3 regions of the Rahnella sp. BCC 1045 genome follow, and region 2 is predicted to be linked to each of the others. Evidence: predicted binding sites of a transcription regulator. Region 2 holds the regulator's gene; each other region holds the start of a gene.
The links. The regulator CRP, encoded in region 2, controls carbon source genes, mostly activating them, when cyclic AMP is high. The targets are predictions, from matches to a motif close to ATGTGANNNNNNTCACAT.

Region 1: a site for CRP is predicted at 5,077-5,094, ahead of J1782_RS01415 (YjcB family protein). Genes of this name have one in related genera too.
Region 3: a site for CRP is predicted at 4,046-4,063, ahead of cdd (cytidine deaminase). Genes of this name have one in related genera too.

What each region holds. Positions count from the first base shown of each region.
Region 1 covers NZ_JAFMOZ010000076.1:5,797-15,697, reverse strand. Annotated here, with positions in the region: gene pdeR (cyclic di-GMP phosphodiesterase) at 1-1,716, opposite strand, end outside; gene bglX (beta-glucosidase BglX) at 2,003-4,300, opposite strand; gene J1782_RS01415 (YjcB family protein) at 4,682-4,966, opposite strand; gene malT (HTH-type transcriptional regulator MalT) at 5,210-7,936, opposite strand; gene malP (maltodextrin phosphorylase) at 8,257-9,901, shown strand, end outside.
Region 2 covers NZ_JAFMOZ010000138.1:49,796-59,696, forward strand. Annotated here, with positions in the region: gene ulaD (3-keto-L-gulonate-6-phosphate decarboxylase UlaD) at 1-157, shown strand, start outside; gene J1782_RS19690 (L-ribulose-5-phosphate 3-epimerase) at 154-1,014, shown strand; gene araD (L-ribulose-5-phosphate 4-epimerase) at 1,008-1,709, shown strand; gene J1782_RS19700 (phosphoribulokinase) at 1,847-2,716, shown strand; gene J1782_RS19705 (amidohydrolase) at 2,722-3,906, opposite strand; gene J1782_RS19710 (MFS transporter) at 3,922-5,112, opposite strand; gene J1782_RS19715 (LysR substrate-binding domain-containing protein) at 5,317-6,228, shown strand; gene J1782_RS19720 (OsmC family protein) at 6,230-6,637, opposite strand; gene crp (cAMP-activated global transcriptional regulator CRP) at 7,000-7,632, shown strand; gene J1782_RS19730 (YccS/YhfK family putative transporter) at 7,694-9,769, shown strand.
Region 3 covers NZ_JAFMOZ010000123.1:56,815-66,715, forward strand. Annotated here, with positions in the region: gene mglC (galactose/methyl galactoside ABC transporter permease MglC) at 1-30, shown strand, start outside; gene sanA (outer membrane permeability protein SanA) at 93-1,016, opposite strand; gene J1782_RS11130 (NAD-dependent malic enzyme) at 1,245-2,942, opposite strand; gene cdd (cytidine deaminase) at 3,101-3,985, opposite strand; gene J1782_RS11140 (arginine ABC transporter substrate-binding protein) at 4,336-5,070, opposite strand; gene artM (arginine ABC transporter permease ArtM) at 5,296-5,964, opposite strand; gene artQ (arginine ABC transporter permease ArtQ) at 5,964-6,680, opposite strand; gene artJ (arginine ABC transporter substrate-binding protein) at 6,693-7,424, opposite strand; gene artP (arginine ABC transporter ATP-binding protein ArtP) at 7,473-8,201, opposite strand; gene J1782_RS11165 (lipoprotein) at 8,413-8,994, opposite strand; gene J1782_RS11170 (heavy metal-binding domain-containing protein) at 9,171-9,497, shown strand; gene J1782_RS11175 (N-acetylmuramoyl-L-alanine amidase) at 9,494-9,901, shown strand, end outside.

The sequences.
Region 1 (9,901 bases), on a different contig from region 2:
CAGTTGCGACAGCGAGGAATAACCTGTACCGAAATCATCCAGATGCACTTGCGCACCCAATTTATGCAGCTGATTAATCATGGTGACGGCAGCGCTTTCATCTTCCACCAGGCAGCTTTCCGTCAGCTCGAAATCAAGCATACAGCCTTTCATTCCGGCTTTTTTCATCGCATCAGACAGCGTGGTGATGAAGGAACCGTTGTTAAGCTGGCGTCCGGAAAGATTCACCGCAACGCGCAGGTTCAGACCTTTTTTTTGCCATTCTGTCGCCTGACGCGTCGCCGTTTCAATGACCCATTTTCCGATGGGAGTAATCAGGCCGGATTCTTCGGCGTAAGGGATAAAGCTTTGCGGCTGGATCAGCCCGCGTTCCGGCGAATTCCAGCGCAGCAGCGCTTCCACGCTTTGCACGGTGCCATAAAGCGAGACTTTCGGCTGATAGTGCAAAACCAGCTGATCCTTTACGGCCAGCGCTTTACGCAGATGGGTATCCAGCCACATGTATTCTGAGGCTTTTTCATTCATGTCCGGCGAGAAAACGCAGTGCGCGTTTTTGCCTTTTTCCTTTGCCACATACATGGCGGTATCGGCGTTTTGCAACAGCGTATCGCCGTCAGTGCCGTGTTCCGGGCAAATCGCAATGCCGCCGGAACAGCCGGTATAGACTTCAATCAGCCCGATGCGGAAGGGTAAGCCCAGACGGCGCAACACGCGCTGGCTCAGTGCTTCGAGCGTGTCGATTTCGGCATGCGTGCTGAGAATAATGAATTCATCGCCGCCTAAACGCGCGAGCTTATCGTTGGGCGACAGGCAATCCTGAATCGCATCTGAAACCGCGCGCAGCAGATGATCGCCAAACATATGCCCGTAGGCGTCGTTGACCTTTTTGAAGTTATCCAGATCCAGATAAATCAGGCCGACTTTGTCCTCACCGCGCTCTTTCAGCGCCTTTGCCAGCGATTCCTGCAAGGCGTTGCGGTTAGCGAAACCGGTGACTAAATCGGTGTTGGCCAGAACGCGTAAACGCTCCTGCGCCTTGCGTTCATCGGTAATGTCGGAACCGGAGCAAATGAGATATTTTTGCTGTTTGCCGCTGCCGCTGTGGACAAATTTATTGCGAAACAGGAACAGCCGCTGACCTTTAACCGTATTGATCCAGCGTTCGACTTCATAGGATTGCTGATGCTGAAAAAAACCGTTGATGTTCTGGCGCGACGCCAGACCTTCTTCCATCGACATAAACAGGTCATAGGCGCTGCGCCCGATGACATCTTCTTCGCGCAGGCCAGTATATTCTTCGCTTAAGCGGTTGAAACGATGGATTTTTCCTTCCTGATCGATAATCACGATGACCGAGTTGGCCTCAGACACCACCTGCTCGGCAAATGTCAGGCCGACTTCCAGATCGTGCGCGACGGATTCAGTATCCTGATAAGCCGACGCGGTGCCTGCCCAGGCTTTGCTGTCAATTTTGCGGCCCACCAGATACAGGCGAACGGGAGATCCGAACAGCGTGATATCGAGTGTGAAACTTGAGGTGATCCCGGTCAGTTGCCTGATTTTTCCCGCCTGCCATTGGGTCAGGGAAATCGCGACGTTGACGATGCCTTTCTCAGCGGACAGCTCCAGTGCATTGCTGTCGGAACCCAGCCGCCAGTAGGGGCGGGGTGTGCCGAAATGTAGGTACAAAATGGAGGCATCTTGAGAATCGACCATGAAATGTTTCTCCGCAAAGAACGCTATACGCCGCCAGTGTGGCGACAGGGCAACAGTCAGCACAGACGGAGCTTACTCTGTTCAGCACATTCGCAACGCTCCGTAACGAACGGATAAAGGGCGAGGGCGCGTAACACATTGAATTTAAGGTTAGCAACTGTCGGTTAGATATCCAGTCGCCAGGCAGAAATTACTGCTCAGAAGAGGCGGGTGCCGTAACCGGTAACCCGCCTGTGCGAGACTCAATTTCAGACTTCACGCCGGGCTCCAAACTGAGCCCGGAAAATCATTTCAGCAGGAAGCTGGTTTGTTTCACGTCCTGAGAATCTAAGCCTACGAATACGTTGAACTTTCCGGGTTCAGAAGCCCATTTCAACTTGTCGTTGAAGAAACGTAAATCCTTTTCATTGATCGCAAATGTAACGATTTTCTCTTCACCCGGTTGCAGGGTGATCTTTTCAAAATTCCTCAGCTCTTTAACCGGGCGGCTGATTGAAGCCGCGACGTCCTGAAGATACAGCTGAACCACCGTTGCGCCGCTGACTTTACCGGTGTTTTTCACCGTCACGCTGGCGGTCAGCGGGTGTTTGGCATCCATGGTGGTAGAAGACAAACTCACGTCAGACACGCTGAAACGGGTGTAGCTCAGGCCATAGCCAAACGGGAACAGCGGACCATTGGTGATATCAAAATAGCGGGTGGTGTATTTGTCCGGATGCTGCGGATTAAACGGACGCCCGGTATTCAGGAAGCTGTAATACAAAGGAATCTGGCCGACAGCGCGCGGGAAAGTCATCGGCAGTTTGCCTGACGGGTTGTAATCGCCAAACAGAACGTCGGCGATCGCATGGCCGCCTTCGGTACCGCTGAACCAGGTTTCCAGCATCGCATCAGAGATTTCGTTTTCCCACGTCAGCGTCAGAGGGCGACCATTCATCAGCACGATAACCAGCGGTTTTCCGGTGGCTTTCAGGGCTTTCAGCAGGTCGCGCTGGCTTTGCGGAATGTTCAGCTCAGAACGGCTGGAAGCCTCGTGCGCCATGCCCTGTGCTTCACCGACCACGGCCACCACGACATCGGCTTTCTCAGCAGTTTTCACCGCTTCGTCGATCATGTCCTGTGGTTTTCTCGGGTCGTTGATCACCTGTTTTTCGTAGGAATTGAGGAAATCGACCATTGCCTGATCGTCGGTGACATTCGCCCCGCGCGCGTAGAGAACGGTGCCTTTATCGCCGAGCACATCTTTCATGCCCTGCAATACGGTCACGGCCTGATCGGCTTTACCGGCGGCAGACCAGCTGCCCATCACGTCACGTTTGCTGTCAGCCAGCGCACCGACCACGGCGATGGTGCCTTTCTTCGCCAGCGGCAATGTCTGGTTGTTATTTTTCAGCAGAACCAGAGAAGTGCGTGCGACTTCGCGCGCTTCGCTGCGGTGCAGGCGGCTTTCGGCATTGGTGTCGGCCGGGTCGCTCGACTGTGGCCCTAAATGGCGGTACTCATCGACAAACAGGCCCATGTCCCATTTGGCGGCCAGCACGTCACGCACGGCGCGATCGATATCCTGCTGGCTGACCAGACCGTCGGCGAGTAATCCTTTCAGATACTTACCGTACATGTTGTCGGCCATGTCCATATCCACGCCCGCTTTCAGCGCCATTGCGGCGGCCTGGCGATCGTCTTCGGCCACGCCATGCTTCACCAGCCCGCCAATCGCGCCATGATCGCTGACGGTCAGGCCTTTAAACTGCCACTCATCGCGCAGAATGTCTTTCAGCAGCCAGGTATTGGACGTTGCCGGGATCCCGTTAACGCTGTTGAGCGCAACCATCACACCACCGGCACCGGCATCAATTGCGGCTTTGTACGGCGGCATGTAATCGTTGAACATGCGGGTCAGGCTCATGTCGACGGTGTTGTACTCGCGGCCACCTTCGACCGCGCCGTAGAGCGCGTAGTGTTTCACATTAGCCATGACGGCATCGGGTGCAGAGGGATCTTTGCCCTGGAAGCCGGTGACCATTTCGTGCGCGAGGCGTGAGGTCAGATAAGTGTCCTCGCCAAAGCCTTCGGACACACGGCCCCAGCGCGGATCACGGGTGATATCCACCATCGGCGCGAAGGTCATGTTCAGGCCATCGGCGGCGGTTTCCACGGCAGCGATATGTGCGCTGGTGAAGACGGCCTGCATATCCCAGCTGGCGGCGAGGCCAAGGCTTATCGGGAAAATCGTGCGCTGTCCGTGGACAACGTCATAGGCATAAAAAGGAGGAATTTTCAGACGGCTGTTTTTGACTTCATCCTGCATACGGCGGATGTCTGGCTTCGTGACCGTATTAAATACCCCGCCGACTTTACCGGCCTGGATATCCGCCATGATGGCTTCTTTTTTATAATCCGGACCAACGGTGACCAGATTCAGCTGACCAATTTTTTCATCAAGGGTCATTTTCTTCATCAGATCGGCAATGAACGCGTTGCGTTCTTTTACCTGATCCTGCGGGATACCCGTTGTTTCAACGGCGAGTGACGAGGCAGAGCTTACCAGTAACACTAACGCGCCAAGCACGTGATGCGTATTCATCGGAATTCCTTCAGCCATAAGCAGGGGTGCCAAAATAGTGGAAATTCAGCAGCCTGAAGCAAACAAAACAATGATCATTCTGGGAAAAGTATAGTGTGAGAATCTAATACGACCGTTCAACTATTAGCAATGAATAGTTTAGGGCGTTCGCACATTATCTTTTTATCCTTCGGGACAGTGCGCAATTTACAGGTAATCATGCAGATAGGTACAAAAAGACAGTCGATGCATCCCGCAAATTTTAAAATTTAGGATTAGATGAGGGAACGGTGCGCAAATAAGCAACAAAATCGCGGCAGGGTGAAAGAAAAGGCGAAATAAAGAGGGCAGAACATGACGTTCTGCCCTCTTTAAATCGTAAATACCGATCAGAGAATAAGATTAATAGTAGTAAGACATATCGGTAGGGGTTTTGCTCATGACGTCAAAGAACACCTCTTTCGTCGTGGACCAGAACTGAGCAATCGCCACGGCGTTATAGCTCATTCCCATCAGGCTCATCACGAAGAAACAGGTGACGGTGAGGCCGATACCACTGCAAACAAACGCCATGGTATTCCGGCTGGACTGGCGGCAAACAATATTAAGCTGGCTGGTGCAGAACATTAAAAAGGCGCTCAGCAGTTCCCAGCGCATCATGATGAATCCGGCAGTTAAAGTACCCATCGATATAAATCCTTACTCACTACAGCCGTTTGCACGAAGCCAAATCAGCCTGAAGGCTGCTACCGCTGGTTGGCAATGGGCTTTACTGAAGAAAATGGTGAAGTTAAATAATGTGACGACGGTCACATTATATCACCGCTTTTTCGTCGTGAGCAAAAAATGTTCGCCTGTACTAATGCAAAATAGGCATAACACACCGCCATAAATAGTCGGTGTGTTATGAAAAGTGGGAATGAAGGGATTTCAGGCGCCGTAGCCCATGACTTGCAGCAGATGCTGAGCCTGCTGAACGGCTTCCTGACGGTGGGCGACGCCCAGTTTTTGGTACAAATTGCGGATATGCGTTTTGATGGTGGTGGAGGCAACGTCCAGCTCGCCGGCAATCTGATCATTGCTGTAGCCGGAATAAATTAACCCGAGCACCTGCCATTCACGTTGGGTCAGCGGGCTGGTGCGGATGAGCTCCGGCACCTGCGGATGGGTCAGCAATTTATTCACGAAACCTTCGTCGAAGTGCGCAAATTTATGGCGATGGTGCTGATTAATTTCCCGCAAGATTTGCTGCGCACGGCGCTGTTCCAGCTCCGGCAACAGATTGAGCTGAATCAGCTGACGCAGCTGTTGCGCCATCATTTCCCCTTCAATCACGAAATGGCTGACAAATCCGGTGCGGTTTGCCAGCCCGAGCGCTTCAATCAATACGCGCTGCGCGTCACTTTTGCGCCCGGTGTGCCAGTAAAGCAGGTTACTCAGCAACAGGTTACGGTTCAGATCGCTGGTCAGGCGCAGCTGACGGGCGTTCTGATTCAGCTCGTCGAGCACCACTTCGGCTTCATCAAACTGTTCCAGCAAAATCTGCACGCGGGCAATATTACGCCACTGACCCTGCTGGAAATGGTTGTCCGCCATGTCCGGTTTACGCGCCTGTTGCAGCCACTGCCGCGCGGCGGTTTTATCTCCGATCATCTGCCAGTAAATCACCCGCGGCTTATCGGTATTGGTCATCCAGTCGATGTGATACTGGCCGGTTTTGAGCAGGCTTTCACAACGCTGCAAATGATGATGCGCATTGTCGAGCTGACCGCGTGCCAGAGAGCATTTCGCCAGCATCGCCAGACACTGCAATTGCTGCTGTGGCTGGAAGTTGGTCAGCACGTCCAGCCCCTGACGCGCCGCGTCTTCGGCATCATCGAGACGGGACCACGACCACAACAATTGCGAACGCAGACGCAGTAAAAATTCATGCATCGGCAGCTGTTCAAGATGCTGTTCACGCACCAGTTCAAAAGCACGATCCTGCATTTCAAATGCGGCCTGCAAAAAGCCCTGAGCAATCAGAATTTCGCTCTGTTGCAGCAGCGCCCATAAGGCGTAGTGATAGGCCTCGTAGCGCCGCGCGATTTGTTCGGTTTGCTGCATCAGCGGCAGCGCACGGGTTAAATCACCTTTGCAGTGCTGGATTTCGCCCGTCACCGACGTGGCAACAATGCGGCTGTAGTAGCTTTCATACGGCAGGAAACGCAGGGCGTCGGCGGCCAGTTTTTCGGCCTCATCCTGACGGCCATCGTTGATCGCCACCTGCGCACGCAAGGCATCAAATTCTGCCGTCAGATCCTGTTCCATCACGATATTGCGCTGCTGCATTTCGCTTTCAGCACGCGCCAGAAGCGCTTCCACTTCGGCATAACGGTGCTGACTTTGTGCCAGCCAGGCCTGCAACAGAACCAGTTTTGGATTCTGAATCAGACGGTCGTAAGGCAGTGCGGCGAGGCACTCTTCCAGCAGCGCCAGTTCGCTCTGATTAAACAACGCCCAGGCATGTTGCAGCAGAATATCGCGCAACATATCGGTGTCTTCCGCGCCCAGCGCATGATGGATGGCTTCGGCCGGGAAACCCTGAGCCAGCCAGCCTTCGGCGGCCGCGCGGTGAATCTGCGGCAGCTCGGTTGCCAGTTCCCACTGGCAGCGCTGACGCAAAAAAGTGGCAAACAGCGGGTGGAAGTTAAACCATTCGCCGGTGTCATCCATACGGTGAATAAACAACCCCTGACGCTCCAGCTCTTCCAGCCGTTGCTGACCGTTGTCGCCTCCGGTCAGCCGCACAATCAGGGCGTCGTTCATCGAACGCAGCAACGAACAGCGCAGCAGGAAATCACGGGTTGGCGCATCAACGCGATCCAGCACTTCGTCCGCCAGATATTCGGATAAATGGCTGGCGTTCAGGCCGGCCAGTTTGCGCGCCGATTGCTGCGTCGATTGTTGCGAAGAGGTGGCCGACTGGCGCGCCGAGAGCGCAATCAGCTGCAACGCCGTGGCCCAGCCTGCGACGTCATCGCACAGGCGGCTGCTGTCAGCCTGATCAATCGGATCTTTAAGGCGGTTATCGAAAAACTGCTGCGTTTCCGGGTGTGTAAACGCCAGATGCGAGGCATTGAGTTCGAGCAGTTGCTCGCGCACACGCATATTGGCGATGCCCAGCGGCGGCAGGGTGCGTGAAAGCACCACCAGAGACATATTTTCCGGCTGATGACGCAGGAAGAAACGCATCCCTTCGTGGATTGCATCGTTGCAAATGAGGTGATAATCGTCGATCACCAGCAAAAGCGGGCGGTGCCAGTCGGAAAGTTCCACGAACAGCTGAGCGAACAGTGCGGACAAACTCGCGTACTGATGCTTCTGGCTCAGTGCCTCACTTTTCACGCAATGGCCGCCGCAGGCGTGCTGCACGGCCGCAATCAGATAGCTGGCAAAACGCTCTGGCTGATTATCGCTTTCATCAAGAGAGTACCAGCCGAGATCGCTTTTTCCCGCTGCCCAGTGCGCCACCAGCGTCGTTTTCCCATAGCCTGCCGGGCTGGCGACCAGGGTCAGACGGTAATTTGGCGCAGTCGCCAGCTTCGTCAGCAGACGATCGCGAACCACTGTATTTTGCTGCCGCACCGGGCGGCTCAATTTCGAAGGGATCAGCATTTTTTACGATTCTTTTGACGGTGAACAGAGGGGCGATCTTTATTTCACAGCGTGTAATTAATCACTTTTTCTAAAGTCCTCCTTTGAAACATTGATTGCAAGAATGTTACGTTTTTACATGTCGTTAAGTTGCTCTGCATCACACTTCTTAATACAAATTTTCAGCCCTTCCCTCTGAGCGCCCGTCTCATCCGGCTACGCCCCGTTTCTCCTCCCTGCCTAATCTTTGGCGGGATGATGCTGCTCTTCCGGAGAAGCTTCAGCATAGTGATTATCAACCTAAAACTTTTCCCACAAATTCCCGGATAAAGAGGCATGTGATGCAGGTGACTTTGGATAAGACGCAGTTTTTAGCCGCGCTAAAACGCCAGTGGCAGGGATTCGGTTTACAGCAGGCGCAGGACATGACGCCACATCAGTGGTGGCAGGCCACCAGCGCCGCACTGTCAGAACAACTCAGCGCGCAACCCGCGCCGAAAGCGACGAAACAGCCGCAACGGCACGTTAACTACATTTCGATGGAATTCCTGATCGGGCGTCTGACCGCGAATAACCTGATTAATCTCGGCTGGTATGAAACCGTCAACCAGGCACTGAAAGAGCAGGGCGTTGAACTGGCCGATGTGCTGGAACAGGAAACCGATCCGGCGCTGGGTAATGGCGGATTAGGGCGTCTGGCGGCCTGTTTCCTCGATTCGATGGCGACCGTCGGGCAACCGGCGACCGGCTACGGCCTGAACTATCAGTATGGCTTATTCCGTCAGTCATTCAGCGAAGGCCAGCAGCAGGAAGCGCCGGATAACTGGCACCGCGAAAGCTACCCGTGGTTTACCCACAACAGCGCGTTGTCCGTGGACGTTCAGTTTGGCGGCAAGTTGGTCAAAAATGAGCTGGGCACCGAGCAATGGCATCCGGCGTTTTCCCTGCGCGGCGAAGCCTGGGATTTGCCGGTAGTCGGCTATAAAAATGGTGTTACGCAGCCACTGCGTTTGTGGCAGGCCACCGACGTGCATCCTTTTGACCTGACCTTATTTAACGACGGCGAATTCCTTAAAGCGGAACAGAAAGGCATCGATGCCGCTAAACTGACCAAAGTGCTGTATCCGAATGACAACCACGAAGCGGGTAAGCGCCTGCGCCTGATGCAGCAGTATTTCCAGTGCGCGTGCTCGGTGGCCGATGTTCTGCGCCGCCACCATTTCCTGGGCCGCAAAATTCAGGATCTGCCGAAGTTCGAAGTGATTCAGCTAAACGATACGCATCCGACGATCGCTATCCCTGAACTGCTGCGCATTTTGCTGGATGAACATCAGCTGGACTGGGACGCCGCATGGGCCATCACCAGCCAGACGTTCGCTTACACCAACCATACTCTGATGCCGGAAGCGCTCGAATGCTGGGATGAAAAACTGGTCCGCAGCCTGTTGCCCCGCCACTTCTCGCTGATCAAAGCCATTAACGCGCGCTTCAAAAAAGTGGTCGAAAAACAGTGGCCGGGCGACAAAGCGGTGTGGGAAAAACTTTCAGTTCATCAGAACAAACAGGTGCGCATGGCTAATCTGTGCGTGGTCAGCGGTTTTGCGGTGAACGGCGTTGCAGCACTGCATTCCGAGCTGGTGGTCAAAGATCTGTTCCCGGAATATCACCAGCTGTGGCCGAACAAATTCCACAACGTCACCAACGGCATCACGCCGCGCCGCTGGGTAAAACAGTGTAATCCGGCGCTGTCCGCGCTGATTGATGACACTCTGAAAACTGAATGGGTGAACAATCTGGACGCGCTGAAAGGGCTGGAAAGTTCCGCTGAAGATACGGCGTTCTGCCAGCGTTATCAGCAGATTAAGCGCGCAAACAAGGTGCGTCTGGCGGAGTACGTCAAACACACGATGGGCCTGACGCTGAACCCGGACGCGATTTTCGACGTGCAGATCAAGCGCCTGCACGAGTACAAACGTCAGCACCTGA
Region 2 (9,901 bases):
CACCGGCGGCATCACGCCTGCGGATTTACCACTGTTCCGCGATATCGACGTGCGGGCGTTCATCGCCGGACGCGCGTTATCCGACGCAACGCAACCCGCGCAGGTCGCGCAGGCTTTTCACCAGCAAATCAGCGCAATCTGGGGAGCAACGGCATGAGAAAACATCCGCTGGGCATCTATGAAAAAGCGCTGCCCAAACATCTGAGCTGGCCGGAAAGACTGGCGCTGGCGAAAAGCTGCGGCTTTGATTTTGTTGAAATGTCGGTGGATGAAACCGATGAGCGCCTGTCGCGCCTCGACTGGAGCATCACGCAACGCGTCGCGCTGGTCGAAGCGATGATGGAAATCGGTGTCTCCATTCCGTCGATGTGCCTTTCCGCACACCGCCGTTTTCCGTTCGGCAGCCACGATGAAAGCGTCCGCGAACGTGCACGGGAAGTGATGACCAAAGCCATCAAACTGGCGCGCGACCTAGGGATCCGCACCTTACAGCTGGCCGGTTATGACGTGTATTACGAAGCGTCCGACGCAGGTACCCGCGAACGATTTGCCGAAGGGCTGGCGTGGGCAGTCGAACAGGCCGCCGCCGCGCAGGTCACGCTGGCGGTCGAAATCATGGACACCGAATTCATGAATTCGATAACCAAATGGAAAGCATGGGATGAGCGCCTGCATTCACCGTGGTTCAGCGTGTATCCGGACATCGGTAATCTCAGCGCGTGGGGAAACGACATTCCGTCGGAGCTGGCGCTGGGCATTGACCGCATCGCCGCTATCCACCTGAAAGATACCTACCCGGTCACCGCGACCTCTAAAGGCCAGTTCCGCGATGTGCCGTTCGGCGACGGCTGTGTCGATTTCACCGGCTTTTTCCGCACGCTGGGCGCGCTGAATTATCGCGGCGCATTCCTCATCGAAATGTGGACGGAAACCGCCGCCGAGCCGGTACTGGAAATCATCAAAGCCCGTCAGTGGATTGAAGCCAAAATGCAGGAAGGAGAATTCGCATGTTAGAACAGCTGAAACAGGCCGTACTGGAGGCCAATCTGGCGCTGCCTGCGCATCATCTGGTGACGTTTACCTGGGGCAACGTCAGCGCGGTTGACCGCGAAAAGGGGCGGGTGGTGATCAAACCGTCGGGCGTGGAATATACCGACATGTGCGCCAGCGACATGGTCATCGTCGATCTGCATACCGGCGAGCGCATCGAAGGCGACAAAAATCCGTCGTCGGATACCGCCACGCATCTGGCGCTTTACCGGCAGTTTCCGGAAATCGGCGGCATTGTGCATACGCATTCCCGACACGCGACAATCTGGTCGCAGGCCGGGCTGGATTTACCGGCATGGGGCACCACGCACGCTGATTACTTCTACGGCAATATTCCCTGCACGCGCCGGATGACCGAAGCAGAAATCAACGGCGCGTACGAACTGGAAACCGGCAACGTCATAATCGAAACCTTCCTGGAGCGGGGTCTGGACGCCATGCAGGTTCCGGCGGTTCTGGTGCATTCTCACGGGCCATTCGCCTGGGGGAAAAATGCCACCGACGCCGTGCATAACGCCGTCGTGCTGGAGGAATGCGCCTACATGGGCATATTCTCCCGCCAGCTGACGCCCGCACTTGGCGATATGCAACAGACGCTGATGGACAAACATTACCTGCGCAAACACGGGAAAAATGCCTATTACGGACAGCTGAAATAACCGGTCGTCGCCTGTCACTTCTCGAATAAATATGGTAACAATAGGCTTAATTATGCGCAGCGATGCCGCCAGGTCTTCGACCACAGAAAAGACCGCGGTACGCCTGCCTGCCTCACCTTTATGGAGAACAGCGCATTATGTCAGCCAAACATCCTGTTATTGCAGTGACCGGTTCGAGCGGTGCAGGCACCACCACCACCAGCGTGGCCTTTCGTAAAATATTTCAACAACTTGGCCTGCGTGCCGCGGAGCTGGAAGGGGACAGTTTTCACCATTTCACCCGTCCTGAAATGGATGCGGCGATCCGCAAAGCCCGTGACCTCGGGCGCCACATCAGTTACTTCGGGCCGGAAGCCAATGACTTTGGCCTGCTGGAAAAAAGCTTTATCGAATACGGCAAAACCGGCACAGGCCGTTCGCGCAAATATCTGCATACTTATGATGAAGCCGTTCCCTACAATCAGGTGCCGGGTACCTTTACGCCATGGCAGGCGCTCCCGGAGCCGACCGATATTCTGTTTTACGAAGGGCTGCACGGCGGCGTGGTTGCGGACAAAATTGACGTCGCCGCCCAGGTCGATCTGCTGGTCGGCGTGGTGCCTATCGTTAACCTTGAGTGGATCCAGAAATTAGTGCGCGATACCGGCGAGCGCGGGCATTCCCGTGAGGCGGTGATGGATTCAGTAGTGCGTTCGATGGACGACTACATCAACTACATCACGCCGCAGTTTTCCCGCACGCACATTAACTTCCAGCGCGTACCGACTATCGATACTTCCAACCCGTTCGCTGCCAAAGCCATTCCGTCACTGGATGAAAGCTTTGTGGTGATCCATTTCCAGGGACTCGATGACATTGATTTCCCGTATCTGCTGGCGATGTTGCAGGGCTCGTTTATCTCGCACATTAAAACACTGGTCGTACCGGGCGGGAAAATGGGACTGGCGATGGAGCTGATTATGGCGCCGCTGGTGCAGCGCCTGATGGAAGGTAAAAAAATCGAGTAACGAACTCAGGCGCCGTTCATCAGCAACTGACGGATAAACCCGACATGCAGTGCGACGCCAATCTGTAACGCCTCTTCATCGAGGCGAAAACGCGGATTATGCACACCGTAAGTCGCGCCAATTTTTTCATTCCCGCTGCCAATAAACAGGAAGCAACCCGGTACTTTTTGCTGATAGGAAGAGAAATCCTCACCACCGAACAGCGGCTGAGTGACTTCGCGCAGCGCATGTGGCCCCAGCGTTTTTTCGATCACCTGACGCGCAATCGCACAGGCCTCAGGATGGTTATCACCGTTCACATAGCCGCGCGTCCAGCGCAGTTCGTATGTCGCACCGTGCGCCGCCGTAATCCCCGAAATAATCTGTTCCATCAGCAACGGAACCTGCTCGCGCACACTGCTGTGATGGGTGCGCAATGTTCCGGCGAGTTTCACGCGTTCCGGAATGACGTTATAACTCTCCCCGCTCTGGAAGGTGGCGATGGTCAGCACCGGCACCTGAAGCGGATCGATGCGGCGCGCCACGACGTTTTGCAGCGCCGTCACCACTTCCGCGCCAATCACCACCGGATCAATGCACAAATGCGGCATCGAACCGTGTCCGCCTTTGCCGGTAATCGTGATGTCGAAGTTATCGGTGGACGCACAGAACACGCCCTCTTTCAGGCCAACCTCGCCCGTCGGAGAATTCGGCATAACGTGCAGGCCGAAGATTTTCTCCACGCCGTCGAGCACGCCTAAATCCACCAGTTCCTGCGCCCCGCCCGGCGGCAACTCTTCCGCATGCTGGAAGATAAACCGCACCGAGCCGTGCAGCGCGGACTGACATTGCGTCAGCACTTTCGCCGCACCCAATAACATCGAGGTGTGCGCGTCATGGCCACAGGCATGCATGACACCCGGCACCGTCGAACAAAACGGCTCATCGTTTTCTTCCTGAATCGGCAGGGCGTCGATATCCGCCCGCAGCGCATACATCGGCCCCGGATAAGCGCCTTTAAGATCGGCAACCACGCTGTTGGGCGTCAGCCGCGTCAGGGTCAGGCCGCCAAAACTTTCCAGCTGTTCCGCAATGTAATCCGCCGTTTTATGTTCCTGAAATGAGAGCTCAGGATGCGCATGAATATGTCTGCGCCAGCGCAAAACATCCGTTTTGACTTCCGCCAGCATCGCTTCAAAATTAAATGTCATCAGACTTCTCCTCAGTTATGCCACGTCGCGCAACGCTGCGCGCGGTTTCAGGGTCAGCGGCAAAATCGCCAGCCCGGCAACCACCATCGCCAGTGCCAGAAAAACAAATGTCGAAAAATACCCGTGCGTCACGGTGATCAGATAGCCCATCGCAATCGGCGCCACGAATCCGCCGAGCGTTCCGCCGGTATTGATAATCCCCATTGCGGCACCCATCACTTCCGGCGGCAGGCGTTTCATCGGCAGCGTAAACACCGTGACAAATGCCGCCATCAGGAAGATATAGCCGAGGAACAGGAACAGCCCGGCGGTCACCGCCGACCCGGAGGTGTAGACCAGCCAGATGCACAGCGCGCTGAGCAGTGCGCTGCAAAAAATCACTTTCGGCTCTTTGCCCTGCATATAACGGCCGACCAGCCAGCCGGTCGCGAGCGAGGAAATCCAGATCCCCATTCCGCCGGTGGCGACCACCAGCCCGGAAACGTCCAGCGACATTCCGCGCTGTTGTACCAGATATTTAGGCAGCCACGCCATCAGGCCGTAAGACGGAATGTTGATGCAGAAAATCGACACGAACAGCAGCACGACAATCGGATTTTTAAGCAGCTCACGGTAGCCGGTCGCTACGCCGTTACGGGCTTCTGCTTTCGGAGGGTTCGGCACAAAAATGATAATCGCAACGGCAATCGCAAACGCCAGAAGGCCGAGAATAGAGAATGATCCGCGCCAGCCGAGCGTATCGAGTGCGTACACCGCAATCAGCGGCCCGGCTGTCATCGCCAGACCGGCGGATGACAGCAATACGGACTGCGCGAAAGTGCGCTGCCCGACATCAAAATTCGAGACCACCGCTTTGGCGCAGGAACACGGATAACCGGAATGTCCGACGCCGGAGAGAAAGCGAAACGTCACCAGCAAACCGAGGCCGAATCCCAGCAAACCGAAGCAGAGCGCGAACCCGCCGAGCAAAAACAGCGAGATACCAAGTACTTTTTTGTAGCCGAAGCGGTCATTCAGCCAGCCAGCGGGGATCTGAAACAGCGAATAGGCCAGGAAGAAAATGCCGGTGATGTAACCCAGCTGCTCTGGTTGCAGGTTAAATTCGCGCTCAATCGGCAGCAGCGCGAACCCCATCACCGTTTTGTCGATATAAACCACCGCATAACCGACGAACAGCAGGAAGATCATCAGGGAACGACTTTTCATAGCGGATATCCCTTTTTGTTATCACCGCGTCAGAAGTTCTCACTGTCGGGCGAAAAGTAAAATGCGACATGCATCACGTAATCAACTGAATAACAACGCATTATTTATTCCAAATCTGAAGCTATCAGCTTTACAGGTTTGCCATAAGATGCAATTTTTGGGCGGGTGATGCTTTTTACTGATAGGGCTTTCAAGCGAGGCGACATGCGTTATTTACCGAAATTGCAGCAACTCAAGGTTTTCCAGCAGGTTATCCGCAGCGGCAGTATTCGCGGCGCGGCGCGGGCGATGAATCAGTCGCAGCCCGCGGTCAGCAGAACCTTGCGGGAACTGGAACAAACGCTTGAAACTCAGCTTATCGTGCGCGGCAATCAGGGCATGGCGCTGACGGAAACCGGCCGTGCCTTTGCGCAGCGCATGCAGTTTATTCTCGAAGAACTTGAACGTGCGGCGGATGAGATCCGGCAGATTAATCAGTATTCGCAGGGTTCGGTGGCTATCGGGTTTTCATCACTGCTGGCGCTGACGGTATTTCCGGCCCTCAGTGAAGCGTTCAAAACGCAATTTCCCCAGTCCAAACTGCTGATTAAAGAAGGCCAGCTTTCGACGCTGTTACCGGCGCTGCGTGAAGGGAAACTCGATTTTGCTGTCGGGACCGCCGGGCCGGGTTTTCCGCTGGAGGATTTGGTGCGTGAGCCGCTGTTTAGCGCCCCTTTTGGCGTGATTGCGCGGCAAGGGCATCCGCTGGCAGATGCCACCACGCTCGACGAATTGCAGTGCGCGCGCTGGGTGTTGCCGGAAACGGATATGGGTTACTACCAGCAGATTCAGCTTTCGATGAACGGCTTTAACGCACCAGCCGGGGAAACGCCGGTAAGAACGGATTCGGTAGTGTGCGGGCTGAATATGGTGTTGCAGTCGGATTATCTGACGATTGTGGCGAAGGCCATGCGCGCGCCGTTCGGCTTACAGGACAGGCTTTGCCTGCTCAATATCGATACGCTGCCGGAAGCTGAATATTGCGTGCTCTATTCGCAGAAATCGCCGCTGACGTTTGCCGCGCGGCGATTTCTGGATTTACTGCGAAGTCAGTGCCAGTCGTATCACTGGTCGTGACTTATTCGGCGTTCACTACTTCAAAACTGTGGGTGATTGTCGCGGCTTTGCCCAGCATCAGGGAAACGGAGCAATATTTTTCCGCAGACAGGCTGACTGCGCGTTCCACAATTTTATCCGTCAGGTCTTTGCCGGTGACGATGAAATGCAGGTTGATGTGCGTGAACAGACGCGGTGCTTCTTCGCGGCGCTGAGACGTCAGTTTCACTTCGCAGTCACGCACGTCGTTGCGGCCTTTTTGCAAAATAGATACCACATCAATCGCGCTGCAACCGCCCGCCGACATCAGCAACATTTCCATCGGGCTCGGGGCTTTGTCGCCCGCATTACCATCCATTGTGATCTGATGCCCCGACGCTGACTCACCTAAAAACGTCAGCCCTTCTACCCATTTTACGCGTGCGTGCATGTGCTCTTCTCCCGGTGGATAAATTCGTCAAATTTTCCCCTCAGACTACCCTTTCACCCAAAAACTGGCAACGTAACCCGATCGCCATCATGCTGAAGCGAGACAACAGAAGACAGCATTGCAAACCTGTGTTACAAACAAAGCCGAAACATACTTTCCAGTAAATTGCGGTGACGGTTTTTGCGGTTTAAGAACAGAACCCACGGTGTTAACAGCAATAATCAGGCTGTTTCACTCCGACATCCGCTTGCAGCATTTCTGGGGAGTTATATGCTGAAAGGGCGCTTTTTAAAGTAAGTGCCGTACAGGGAACTCTGAGCCCTGTGATTTTGGGCAGCGATAACAACAGAGGATAATAGCAAATGGTTCTCGGCAAGCCACAAACAGACCCGACTCTCGAATGGTTCCTGTCTCACTGTCATATACATAAGTATCCTTCTAAAAGTACGCTGATTCACCAAGGTGAAAAAGCCGAAACGCTGTACTACATCGTGAAAGGGTCGGTTGCCGTCCTGATTAAAGATGAAGAAGGCAAAGAAATGATACTGTCATACCTTAACCAAGGTGACTTCATCGGCGAGCTGGGACTCTTCGAAGAAGGGCAGGAACGCAGTGCCTGGGTGCGTGCTAAAACTGCCTGCGAAGTGGCTGAAATTTCTTATAAAAAATTCCGCCAGCTGATTCAGGTAAACCCGGATATTCTGATGCGTCTTTCCGCGCAGATGGCAAACCGTCTGCAAGTGACGTCAGAGAAAGTCGGCAACCTTGCCTTCCTCGACGTAACAGGCCGTATCGCGCAAACTTTGCTTAATCTGGCTAAACAGCCTGATGCAATGACCCATCCGGACGGGATGCAAATCAAGATAACCCGTCAGGAAATCGGCCAAATCGTCGGTTGTTCACGTGAAACAGTCGGACGTATTCTCAAAATGCTGGAAGATCAAAGCCTGATCTCCGCACACGGTAAAACGATTGTCGTTTACGGCACACGTTAATCCCTCAGAAATTGGCGCGACAGCTAACTGTCGCGCCTTTTTTATGGGCTAAGCTTTACGCATGACGCTATGGCGAAGACTGTTCTATCATCCCGAAGTTAACTACGCGCTGCGCCAGACGCTGGTGTTGTGCCTGCCTGTTGGCATTTGCTGGCTTTTTGGCAATCTGCAAATGGGTCTGCTGTTTTCCCTGTGCCCGGCCTGCTGCAATGTCGCGGGTCTGGATACGCCACACAAACGCTTTTTCAAACGTCTGATGGTCGGCGGCACGCTTTTTGCCCTGAGCAGCATTCTGCTGCAAGTGATGCTGGAAAGCTGGCACATTCCCCTGCCGCTCATCATGTTCTCGCTGGCGTTACTGCTGGGCGTGACCGGTGAAATCAGCCCGCTGCATGCGCGTCTGTTGCCCGGTGCGCTGGTGGCGACCATCTTCACGCTGAGCATGGTGGGTCTGCGCCCGATGTGGCAAGCTCCGGCGCTGTTCGCCGCAGGCACCGCCTGGTACGGTATCTTTAACTGGGCGTGGTTTCGTATTTCAAAAGAACAACCGATGCGCGAAACCCTCAGCCAGCTCTATCTGCAACTGGCAGATTACTTCGAGGCGAAATACAGCCTGCTGACGCAACACACCGATCCTGAAACCGCGCTACCGCCACTGCTGGCGCGTCAGCAACAGGTTATCGATCTGATTGCCCTGCTTTATCAGCAACTGCACATGCTGCCGCAACACGGACATCATCATCACCATAAGCGACTGTTCCAGCGTTTTCAGGTCGCACTCGATTTGCAGGAACACATCACGGTGAGCCTGCATCAGCCGGAAGAAGTGCAAAAGCTGGTGGAAGAAAGCCACGCCGAAGCGGTTATACGACGTAATGCGCAGGTGATCTCCGCCCGTCTGCGGGTCATCGCTGATGACATTCTTTATCACCGTTTATCCGGGCGATTTACGATGGCCAACGAACTGGCCGCGCTGGAGAAAATAGCCGCGCGCAATCCGGAGAATCCGGTCGGTCAATTTTGCTATTACCATTTCAGCCGCATTGCGCGTTTATTGCGGACACAACGTCCGCTGTACCGACGCGATCTGATGAACACTCAGCCCCGCTTACCTTTCTGGCCGGCGTTGAAAAGTTATCTTTCCTTTAAATCGGTCGCGCTGCGCAATGCTGCCCGGCTTGGCATCATCCTGGCGATTGGCAGCAGCCTTGGTCTGTTTTTCAATCTGCCCAAGCCCTACTGGATTTTGCTGACCATCATGCTGGTCAGCCAGAACGGCTATAACGCCACGCGCGTACGTATCCAGCACCGTGCGCTGGGGACGCTGGCCGGATTACTGATTGCATCCGGATTGCTGAAGCTGGAATTACCCGAAAGCACCACGTTGCTCTGCATGCTGCTGATTACTTTGTTGTCCTACACGGTTTTACGCAAAAACTACGGGCTGGCAATGGTAGGTATGACAGTGACAGCCGTGTATACCCTGCAACTGCTGGCGATGAATGGCGTACATTTTCTCGTACCACGGCTGATAGATACGCTGATCGGCTGTGCGCTGGCTTTCGGCGGCACCATCTGGTTGTGGCCGCAATGGCAAAGCGGTTTGCTGCGCCAGAATGCGCATCAGGCGCTGGAAACCTATCAGAACGCAATCCGGTTGCTGCTTGAGGAAAATCCGGATGCCGCGAAACTCGCTTACACCCGAATGCAGGTCAATCAGGCGCATAATAAACTGTTCACCTCACTGAATCAGGCAATGCAGGAACCGGGCTTTAACTCGCATTATCTGGCGGATATGCGTCTGTGGGTGACGCACAGTCAGTTTATTGTCGAGCACATCAATGCGATGACTATTCTCGCCCGCGAGCACTACATGCTGCCGGAGAAACTGGCGACGGAGTATTTGCAGACCTGCGAAATCGCGCTGCAAAGCTGTCAGCAGCGGTTGCTTTACGACGGGCCCGGTGGTGAGAACACCTTGTTTAATGCGCCGGAGCTGCATCCGGATATGCCGCTGACCGAAATGGAACGCCACCTGCGGAGGGTGATATCGCATCTGAGTGTGATGCATACTATTTCGTCACTGGCGTGGAAGCAGAGACCACATCATGGGATCTGGTTAACGCGGCGGGCGTGATTTATAACTCCCTCCCCCTGCAAAAGGGAGGGGGGGGGTATTAAGGTCGGCTTAATTGTCTGAGTTGCCCTCAAACCAACACCCCATCCCAGCCTTCCCCTCGTGAAAGGGGAAGGAGCAAAAGTAAAACCT
Region 3 (9,901 bases), on a different contig from region 2:
GACTCTTTGAAATACGCCAAGAAGAAATAAATGATCGGGTTATAAAAGAGAAGGCCGCTTATGCGGCCTTTTTGCTGTCGTAAATTCGGTTCTTACTGCCTGAACGGATTTCTGCCCACCGGTTTCGGCGGTTCAAGCCGGGATGCCGGTGCGGCATCCTCAGTTTCGGCCTGAGCGGCTTCATTGGCTTCCTGCTCAGCTTTCAGTTTTGCGGCTTCCTCTGCGGCGGCTTTGTCCGCAGCCGCTTTATCTGCTGCTGCCTTGTCGGCTGCGGCTTTGGCGATGGCGGCTTTCTTCTCGGCTTCCAGCTGCTGTTGCAGGGCCAGCACTTGTTCAGGTGTCACTGCCGGATAACCCTGTGCATCGTCGGGAATATTGTGCACCGCGGGAATGGGGATCAGCGGCCCGAGGAAGCGGGGTTCGCGTTTAAGCAGATACAAATCCGTCAGCGCGCCGAGGCGGGCGAAGATCTCGCGGCTGCGCACGCTGAGCATATTTTTCGGTGAAGGCACGGCAAAACACTGCGCCTGAATACCCATGTGCAGTGCGATAAACAACGCACGTTCACAATGGAAACGCTGGGTAATGATGATGAAATCGTTGGTGTCGAAAACTTTACGGGTGCGCACGATGGAGTCGAGCGTCCGGAACCCGGCATAGTCGAGCACGATGTCACTGGCTGGAATGCCGGCGGCGATCAGATCCCGGCGCATGGTGCTCGGTTCGTTGTAGCTTTGCTGTGCATTGTCGCCGCTCAGCAGCAGGTATTTCACTTTGCCGCTGTTGTAGGCGTTGATCGCGCCCTGAATGCGGTAAAGGTAATACTGATTGATGACGCCGGTACGGTAATACTTGGAAGTGCCGAGAACGACGCCAACCTGGCGGTGAGGCAGGGTCTGCACTTCGTCATAAATGTAAGGCTGGGTGCGCAGGCTTATCCACTGATCAAGCCCGATAGCGACCGCCAGCATCAGAATAACGATGCCGGTAACGCCAGCTATAAGTCGCTTAATCATAGGTATCCCTGTTTATGATCGGATTGAAAACGGATCCAAGGCTACTTTACCTGTTTAGGGGACGCAATACGTCGCACTCTGTAACCACCGGCATCGCGGGTTTTTTCAGCACTTTTCAGGCAATTACTTTCGAATCTGCGTAACGGGCTGCAATTTAGACGAAAAATAAGACCAATGCACAAGGCATTGGTCTGGATCATGGTCAGTCAGCTTATGACCTAAACGCTATCAGAATGAAGTGCGTTTATAACTGCGATATTGCGGTGCCCAGAAGTTGTGTTCAATCGCTTTCGACAGCGTATCTTCCGATGTCACCATCGCCACACCCTGCAACTGCGCGGCTTTACCCACTTCCAGCGCGATGCATTTGGACACGCCCTGAATATCATCGACGTCCGGCAGCAGCGAGCCTTTACCTTCGGTTGCCAGCGGTGAACATTCGGCCAGCGTTCGGCTAGCGGCCATCAGCATACCGTCAGTCACGCGCGTTGCGCCTGAGGCAATGACACCCAGACCGATGCCCGGGAAGATAAAGGAGTTGTTGCACTGGGCGATAGGGTAAAGCGTGCCTTTATGGCTTACCGGCGCAAACGGGCTGCCGGTGGCGACGAGCGCCGCACCGTCCGTCCAGTTGAGGATATCGGCGGGTGTCGCTTCTACGCGTGATGTCGGGTTACTCAGCGGCATCACCACCGGACGTGCACAGTGTTTGTGCATTTCACGGATGATTTCTTCGGTGAACAGACCCGGCTGGCCGGAAACCCCGATAAGCACCGTCGGCTTGGCATGACGCACCACGTCCAGCAATGAAATGCTGTCGTTAGCCATGCCCCAGTTTGCCAGTGCGCTGCTTTTCTGCACCAGTTTGCTCTGGAAATCCAGCAGGTTAGGCAGTTTGTCGGTTAGCAGGCCGAAGCGGTCAACCATGAAGACTTTCGCACGGGCTTCTTCTTCACTCAGGCCTTCGGATTTCATCTGTGCAACAATTTGCTCTGCGATACCACACCCGGCAGAACCTGCACCGAGGAAGGCAACGGTCTGGTCACTCAGCTTACCGCCGGCGGCTTTGCTGGCAGCAATCAGGCTGCCCAGTGCCACGGACGCTGTGCCCTGAATATCATCGTTAAAGCAGCAAAGTTCGTCGCGGTAACGTTCGAGGATCGGCATGGCGTTCTTCTGCGCGAAATCTTCGAACTGCAACAGCACGTTCGGCCAGCGGATTTTTACCGCCTGAATGAACTGGTCGACAAAGGCTTCGTACTCTTCGCCGGTGATGCGCGGGTGACGCCAGCCCATGTACAGCGGATCGTTGAGCAGTTGCGGGTTGTTGGTGCCTGCATCCAGCACAACCGGCAGGGTATATGCCGGGCTGATGCCGCCGCACGCGGTATACAAAGACAATTTACCGATAGGAATGCCCATACCGCCGATACCCTGATCGCCCAGGCCCAGAATACGTTCGCCGTCAGTCACCACGACCACTTTGACGTGTTGTTTGGTGGCGTTTTGCAGCATGTCGTCGATGTGCGCGCGGTTCGGATAAGAGATAAACAGGCCACGGGCGCGGCGGTAGATATCAGAGAAATGCTCGCAGGCTTCGCCGACGGTCGGAGTATAAATCACCGGCATCATTTCGCTGAGATGGCTGTCGAGAAGGCGGTAAAACAGCGTCTCGTTAGTGTCCTGAATATTACGCAGATAGATATGTTTATCGATGTCAGTTTTGAAATTCTGGAACTGGCGGTAGGCGCGATCGGCCTGTTCTTCAATCGTTTCAACGGCTTCAGGCAACAGGCCGTGAAGGTTGAAATTGCTGCGCTCTTCTTCGGTAAAAGCGCTGCCTTTATTCAGTAACGGGAATTCTAACAGGATTGGGCCAGCGTGAGGGATGTACAGGGGACGTTTGCTTTCGTATTCAAGTTCCATCGTTTTACTCTTCCGGTGCTCAGAATGTTAATTTTTATAGTTTAGAGACGAAAGGGTAACAGAGAGGAAACGGGGAATTCAAATCAGACAATGTTATGTAACTAATGACTACAGGAACGTAGTCATTAGTGTTAGGTAGATCACGAAACCCGGTAGTTTCAGCAGTTCAGTGTGGTGACGTCTTCGCAGCCGATGGCTTTCAGCGTGGCGCGGGTGGCGTCATTTTGGGTGATCAATGCGCCTTCCTGTTCGACCAGCACGGCGCGACGGACTTTCAGGCAGTCTTCGCCGGACAGGTTCAGCAGGATTAATGCCGCCTGTAGCGGAGGCAGGCTTGGGTTGAAAGCGGCGTTTTCCGCGTAACGCCCGGCAAACTGTTTGCCGTTAAGCGTTTCCAGTGCCACGCCGCTGTGCGATTTGCTGTACGGTGCATGGCTCTGGTTGCAGGCATCCAGCGCATGCGCAGCCAGCGCATCGTGGGTTTTCAGCGTGTAACCGTGATCGACTTTATCCATCAGCAGCGTGGTGATATCCAGATCCTTCGGCCCGAACGAATGCGGCAGATAGTCGCCGAGCGTGGCGACATCGCGATCCGGCAGATGGATATCCAGCGCCGTGCCGCTGGTCAGTTCATTCATAAACTGACGGCAATGGCCGCAAGGCGTGTAATTGACGGTGATTGAGGCCAGACGCGTTTCGCCACGCAGCCAGGCGTGTGTGACCGCAGATTGTTCGGCATGAACGGTTTGCTGCATCGGCGCACCGGCAAATTCCATGTTGGCACCGAAATACAGATTACCGGAGATTCCGCGGGCAATTGCGCCCACGTTGAAATGCGAAATCGGCGTGACGGAACAGGCTGCTGCCAGCGGTAACAGGGCGAATGCCAGCGCGTCGTCATTCAATCCTGTCTCTTGTTTTATCTGTGCAACATCCGCCGCAGAGAACATTGCCGGAAAGTCGTCATGTCGCAGAAATGGCTCAAGCGCGGAGGATAAATTTTCAGTGAGTGCCGCAAAGGCGGTATGAAAACGTGCGTGCATAAACATTCGATCTCGACAGTGATTACGGTTGAACAGTGTAAAAGTCATTCCATGAATGTAGTGTGATGAATGTCACTTTTTCGATGTAATAAGTTCTGAGTCATTACATTTTTGAGAGATGTTACGCAGAACAGTCGCCTTTTTATTCCTTTCCCCAACATCATCCGAGTTGAATCCAGGTGGCAACTGAGTGAACCCCGGGAGCATACATCAGTATGTGACCGGGGTGAGTGACCCATCTGCCGGGAGCAGACTGGAACGCTGCTTTGAGCGGCTCCTTCAGGAGCGAGGCCCATGGATGGGCCGGGTAACGCGGCCAAGGCAGAGTCAGCTCGAAGGATGACGGGGAATCAGTGGGAAGGGAACCACTTGTCATTGATCTTCTGGAATTCGCCGTTGGCTTTAATACCTTCCAGCGCCGTATTCAGTTTCGCCAGCAGTTCCTTATTATCAGGACGCACTGCCATACCCACGCCGGTACCAAAGTATTGCGGATCTTTAATCAGTTCGCCGACTTCACCGAGATTCGGGTTGGATTTCAGCCAGCCATTCAGCACGGCGGTATCGCCCAACAGTCCGTCCAGACGACCACTTTTCAGATCCAGAATCGCATTCTGATAGCTGTCATACCCGACGGTGGTGATCTCAGGATGTTTTTCCATCAGGTATTTCTGGTGGGTAGTGCCGTTTTCAAGACCGACACGTTTGCCTTTCAGATCGGCGATGGAAGAGTATTTTCCTTTTGGCCCGATGATCATCGCGGTATTGGCGTAGTAAGGTCGGGTAAACGTGACCTGCTTGCTGCGCTCTTCGGTGATGTCCATGCCGGAAATAATCACATCGAAACGACGGAATTTAAGCGCCGGGATCAGACCGTCGAACGGCTGATTGGTAAAGGTGCAGGTTTCCTGCATCTGCTTACACAGCGCATTAGCCAGATCGATATCAAAACCGATAATCTGGTTATCAGCACCGATCGATTCAAACGGCGGATACGTAGCGGAAGTCCCGAAACGAAGGGTATCCGCAGCGGTGGCAGCAAAAGCAGTGGCAGACAAAAGGGCAGCGAGGATCAGCTTTTTCATGCAATACATTCCTGTTTAAAAAATGACATTCCCTTCACGGTACAGTTTACTGATTTTATTAATGTAATCGGGTAACTGGCAGGAAGTGAGACCGGTAATTAAATTGCCATCAAATGAATTTATATGCAATTAATTTGATTAAAAAATTATAAATCGGCGCGGGAACGGTTTTACAGGCACAAAAAAAGGGACGATTTCTCGTCCCTTCAGATATTTTCTGCTTAATCAGTTGCGGCGTTCAAATGCCAGCGCGCGGCGTTCAATCAGACGCATCATCAGGGTCAGCAATCCGTTGACGCACAGATAAACCACACCGGCTGCGCCGAAGACCATCACGTCATAAGTCCGGCCATACATCAGCTGGCTGTGGCCCATCACATCCATCAGCGTAATGGTGTAGGCCAGCGAGGTACTTTTAAAGACCAGCACCACTTCGTTGGAATACGACGACAGTGCGCGCTTAAACGCGTACGGCAGCAGAATGCGCAGGGTCTGCGGTTTGGACATGCCCAGTGCTTCGCAGGACTGCCACTGGCCGGAAGGAATAGCGCGAACCGCACCGGTAAAAAGCTGCGTGGTATACGCGGCACTGTTGAGCGCCAGCGCAAACATCGCACAAAGCCACGGCTGCGACAGCACTTCCCACAACCACGGGATTTCACGAATAGACGGAAACTGACCCGGCCCGTAATAAATCAGGAAGATTTGCACCAGCAGCGGCGTACCGGTAAACAGCGTGATATAGCCTTTCACAATCTGGCTGGCGACCGGCACTTTCAGCGTCAGAATCACGGTGAAAATCATCGCCAGCAGCAGCGCAACAATCAGCGCCGCCACGGTCAGTGTCAGGCTGGTGTGCAATCCTTTCAGGACTTCAGGTAGATATTCCCACATCAGGAAGCACTCCGTTCAAAGCGGGTGGTACGCAGTTCGATGCGCTTAATTACGAACTGGCTGAACAGGGTGACAATCAGATAAATGCAGGCCGCAATCACGTACCAGGTAAAAGGTTCTTGTGTCCGCGTGGCGATGCTTTTGGTTTGCAGCATCAAGTCATTCACGCTGATCAGCGACACCAGCGCGGTGTCTTTGAGCAGAACCAGCCACTGATTGCTCAGGCCCGGCAGCGCGTGACGCCACATTTGCGGCATGATCAGGCGGAAGAAAATCGCCGATTTTTTCATGCCCAGCACCTGACCGGATTCCCACTGGCCTTGAGGGACGGCTTTCAGCGCTCCTCGCAGTGTCTGCGAAGCATAAGCGGAATACAGCAGCGAAAGGGCGATGACACCACAGACAAACGGGCTGACTTCAAAGTTTTCGATGGGCAGCTTTATCGGCACTGAGAACAGGCCGAGGTTAAGGCTAAAGCCATCCGCGAGCACCATCAGCAATTGTGACGACCCGAAGTAGATGAACAGCACCACCAGAATTTCCGGCAGACCGCGCAGCACAGTGACCCACGCCGTACCGAGCCAGCTAAGTGGCTTCCACGGCGCAGATTCCCAAACTGCGAAGATCATCGCCAGAATCAGGCCGAGGACCAGCGCACAAACGGCAAGGCCGACGGTCATCCCGGCGGCGCTTGCTAAAGGTTGGAATTCAGTCATTGATAGGCAAACTTATTGCTGGAACCATTTTGAATACAGCGTCTTGTAAGTGCCGTCTGCTTTCACTTTTGCCAGAGCATCATTGAGTTTAGTCAGCAGTTCGGTGTTGTTCTGACGAACGGCAACACCCAGACCGGTACCGAAGTAAGTTGGATCAGTGATTTTGTCACCTACAGCGGCCAGATTTTTGTTCTGCTTCAGCCATTCGTTGACTACGGCGGTATCACCGAACACAGCGTCCAGACGACCATTTTTCAGATCCAGCACGGCATTTTGATAGCTGTCGTAAGGCACGGCAGTAATTTCCGGATGTTTATCCATCAGGAATTTCTGGTGAGTGGTGCCGTTTTGCATCCCGACGCGTTTGCCCTTCAGCGCCGCAACGTCAGCGAACTGGCCAGCGTGAGCGATGAAAATAGCGGAGTTATCATAGTAAGCGTTGGTGAAAGACACTTGTTTTTCACGTTCTGGCGTGATGTCCATACCGGAAATAACCGCATCAAAACGACGGAATTTCAGGCTTGGGATCAGACTGTCGAAGGCCTGGTTTGTGAATGTGCAGGTAGCCTGCATCTCTTTACACATGGCGTTGGCCAGATCGACATCGAAGCCCTGAATCTGATTGCTGGAGTCTACAAACTCAAACGGAGGATAAGACGCTTCCATCGCGAAACGGATGGTATCAGCAGCGCTGGCAGACAAACTGACGGTCGCCAGAACCGCGGCAATTACTAATTTTTTCATCGCTTACTCCGTAGAAAACATCAATCAATATGTTGATAGGAAACAGTTTTAGTGGGAAAGATAGCTCGCAAACTCTTTGGTTTTCGGCTGAGCGAAAATCGACGCGTCACCTTGTTCCACGATGCGGCCATTCTCCATGTACACCACGCGGCTGGCGGTTTTACGTGCCACTTCCACTTCGTGGGTCACAATCACCTGAGTAATCCCGGTGCCTGCCAGTTCGCGAATAATACTGACGATCTGGGCGGTAATTTCCGGGTCAAGCGCGGCGGTCGGTTCGTCAAACAACAAAACCTGAGGCTCCATCATCAGCGCACGGGCAATCGCCACACGCTGCTGCTGGCCACCGGAAAGGTGCAGCGGAAAACGATCGGCGTAATCGGTCAGGCGCAGACGGGTCAGCAATTTCTGGGCACGTTGCATCGCGACATCTTTTGTCAGACCCAGAACACGCATCGGGGCTTCCAGTAAGTTGTCGAGCACGGTGCGGTGCGGCCACAGATTGTATTGCTGGAAAACCATGCCGACGTTCTGACGCAGCTCGCGGATCGCTTTTTCATCCGGTTTGCGGGTGAAATCGAAGGTGTTACCGGCGATTTGCAGAGTGCCTGAACGGGGCATTTCCAGCAGGTTCAGAACACGTAACAGAGAGCTTTTACCTGCACCACTGGGACCCAGTAAAACGAGGGTTTCACCGGCAGGGCAGTCGAGCTGAATGTCAAAAAGCGCCTGATGCACGCCATAGAAGCAGTTGATGCTATTAAGTTGAATACTCATGCGCAAATAGTGAATAGCCATTGATGCCGCAGATGGTAACTTCCACAGCATAGTTATGCAACGATCACGGCTTAAAAATTATGTGTTGCCGCAGGAAGGCTAAAGTCTAGCACAACATATTGTTAACTATCTGTGACAGGGGTGTTGGTCAATGACGTTATTCATCACTGACCAACCGTTTTTGCGTGGTTTTTTTAGAAAGCCGGGCGCGTTACTGGTGTTCCAAAACCTGGCGTAATGTGCCGCTGGAAGCAAAATCAAGATTCGCCATGTAGCGGACATCATCGACTGTCCAGCATTTGCCTTCGCGCACCATTAACACTTCATCTTTCCAGCTCGTGGATGCGCCTTTGTCTTTCTCATGCGTGAAGGTTACGCGCAGAGGAATATTGCGGGCGTCGGTGTTTGGAATGGTCGATGCGCTGTCCACGGAGGCTGACGTCGGGCCATCAAACAGGCTGGAGAAAATGTCGCCATCGCCTGAACCTGCACCGGCTTTCTCATTTGGTGAGGCCGCGATATCGACTTTTGGCTGCGACTGCGCTTTAAGCAGCGCCGCGTAAAGTGCGGTGCTCAGATAAGGCCGGTAAGCGGCGAGCTGGCCGGAGTTCGGGATCCCGCTGCCGCCCTGTTTGATACGAAAATCATAGAATTGTTGGGCGACGCTGTCGGGGCCACCGTCGATACATGGCGCGCTGCGGCTACCAATATCCTTATAGGCAGGGTCGACCGTGGTACAGGCATTTAACATCAATACCAGAGGGATGGCGGCGACAAGAATTTTCTTTTTCATCGTATTCCTTACTGAAAGATTGAACGTTTTCACCATGACTTTCTTAATCCTACAGTATAAAACCGATTTGGCTTAATGCATGGCACAGAGAAATGATACGTTCAGGCGGGATACATCGTTTATGCTATCCGGGTGCTTTTCTCCGACATGTGGACGACAACTGATAAGGAATACTCATGCAAATTTCAACGACTCCGACCCTGGAAGGTTTTACCATCGCGGAATATTGCGGTGTGGTCACAGGCGAAGCGATTTTAGGTGCGAACATTTTTCGTGATTTCTTCGCAGGCGTACGCGATATCGTCGGTGGCCGTTCCGGCGCGTATGAAAAAGAACTGCGTAAAGCGCGTGAGATTGCCTTTCGCGAGCTGGAAGAACAGGCGAAAGAACGCGGTGCTAACGCCGTGGTCGGCATTGATATCGATTATGAAACCGTGGGCAAAGACAGCAGCATGCTGATGGTGAGCGTCTCCGGTACGGCTGTTATTGTGCATCGCAAATGACGCGTTCGGGCATCAGAAGCGGCGTCATTGCTGCGCTTTTTCTGGCCCTGACGGGCTGTCAGAGCAGTGATCAGGCGAAAAATTTACCTTACCGGCTGGAAACCACGCGGCAGGCGCAGGGCATGGATCAGCGGGTGCGCTTTCTGGTCATCCACTACACGGCTGAAGATTTCCACAACGCATTAAATACGCTTACCGATGAACACGTCAGTGCGCATTACCTGATCCCGGCGCAACCGCCGCTTGAAAACGGCAAACCGGTCGCGTGGCAACTGGTGCCGGAAAACATGCGTGCCTGGCATGCGGGAGCCAGCGGCTGGCGCGGACGCACCAATCTGAACGATACGTCCATCGGTATTGAGCTGGAAAACAAAGGCTACAGCACGACGCTGCTGGGAAAAAAA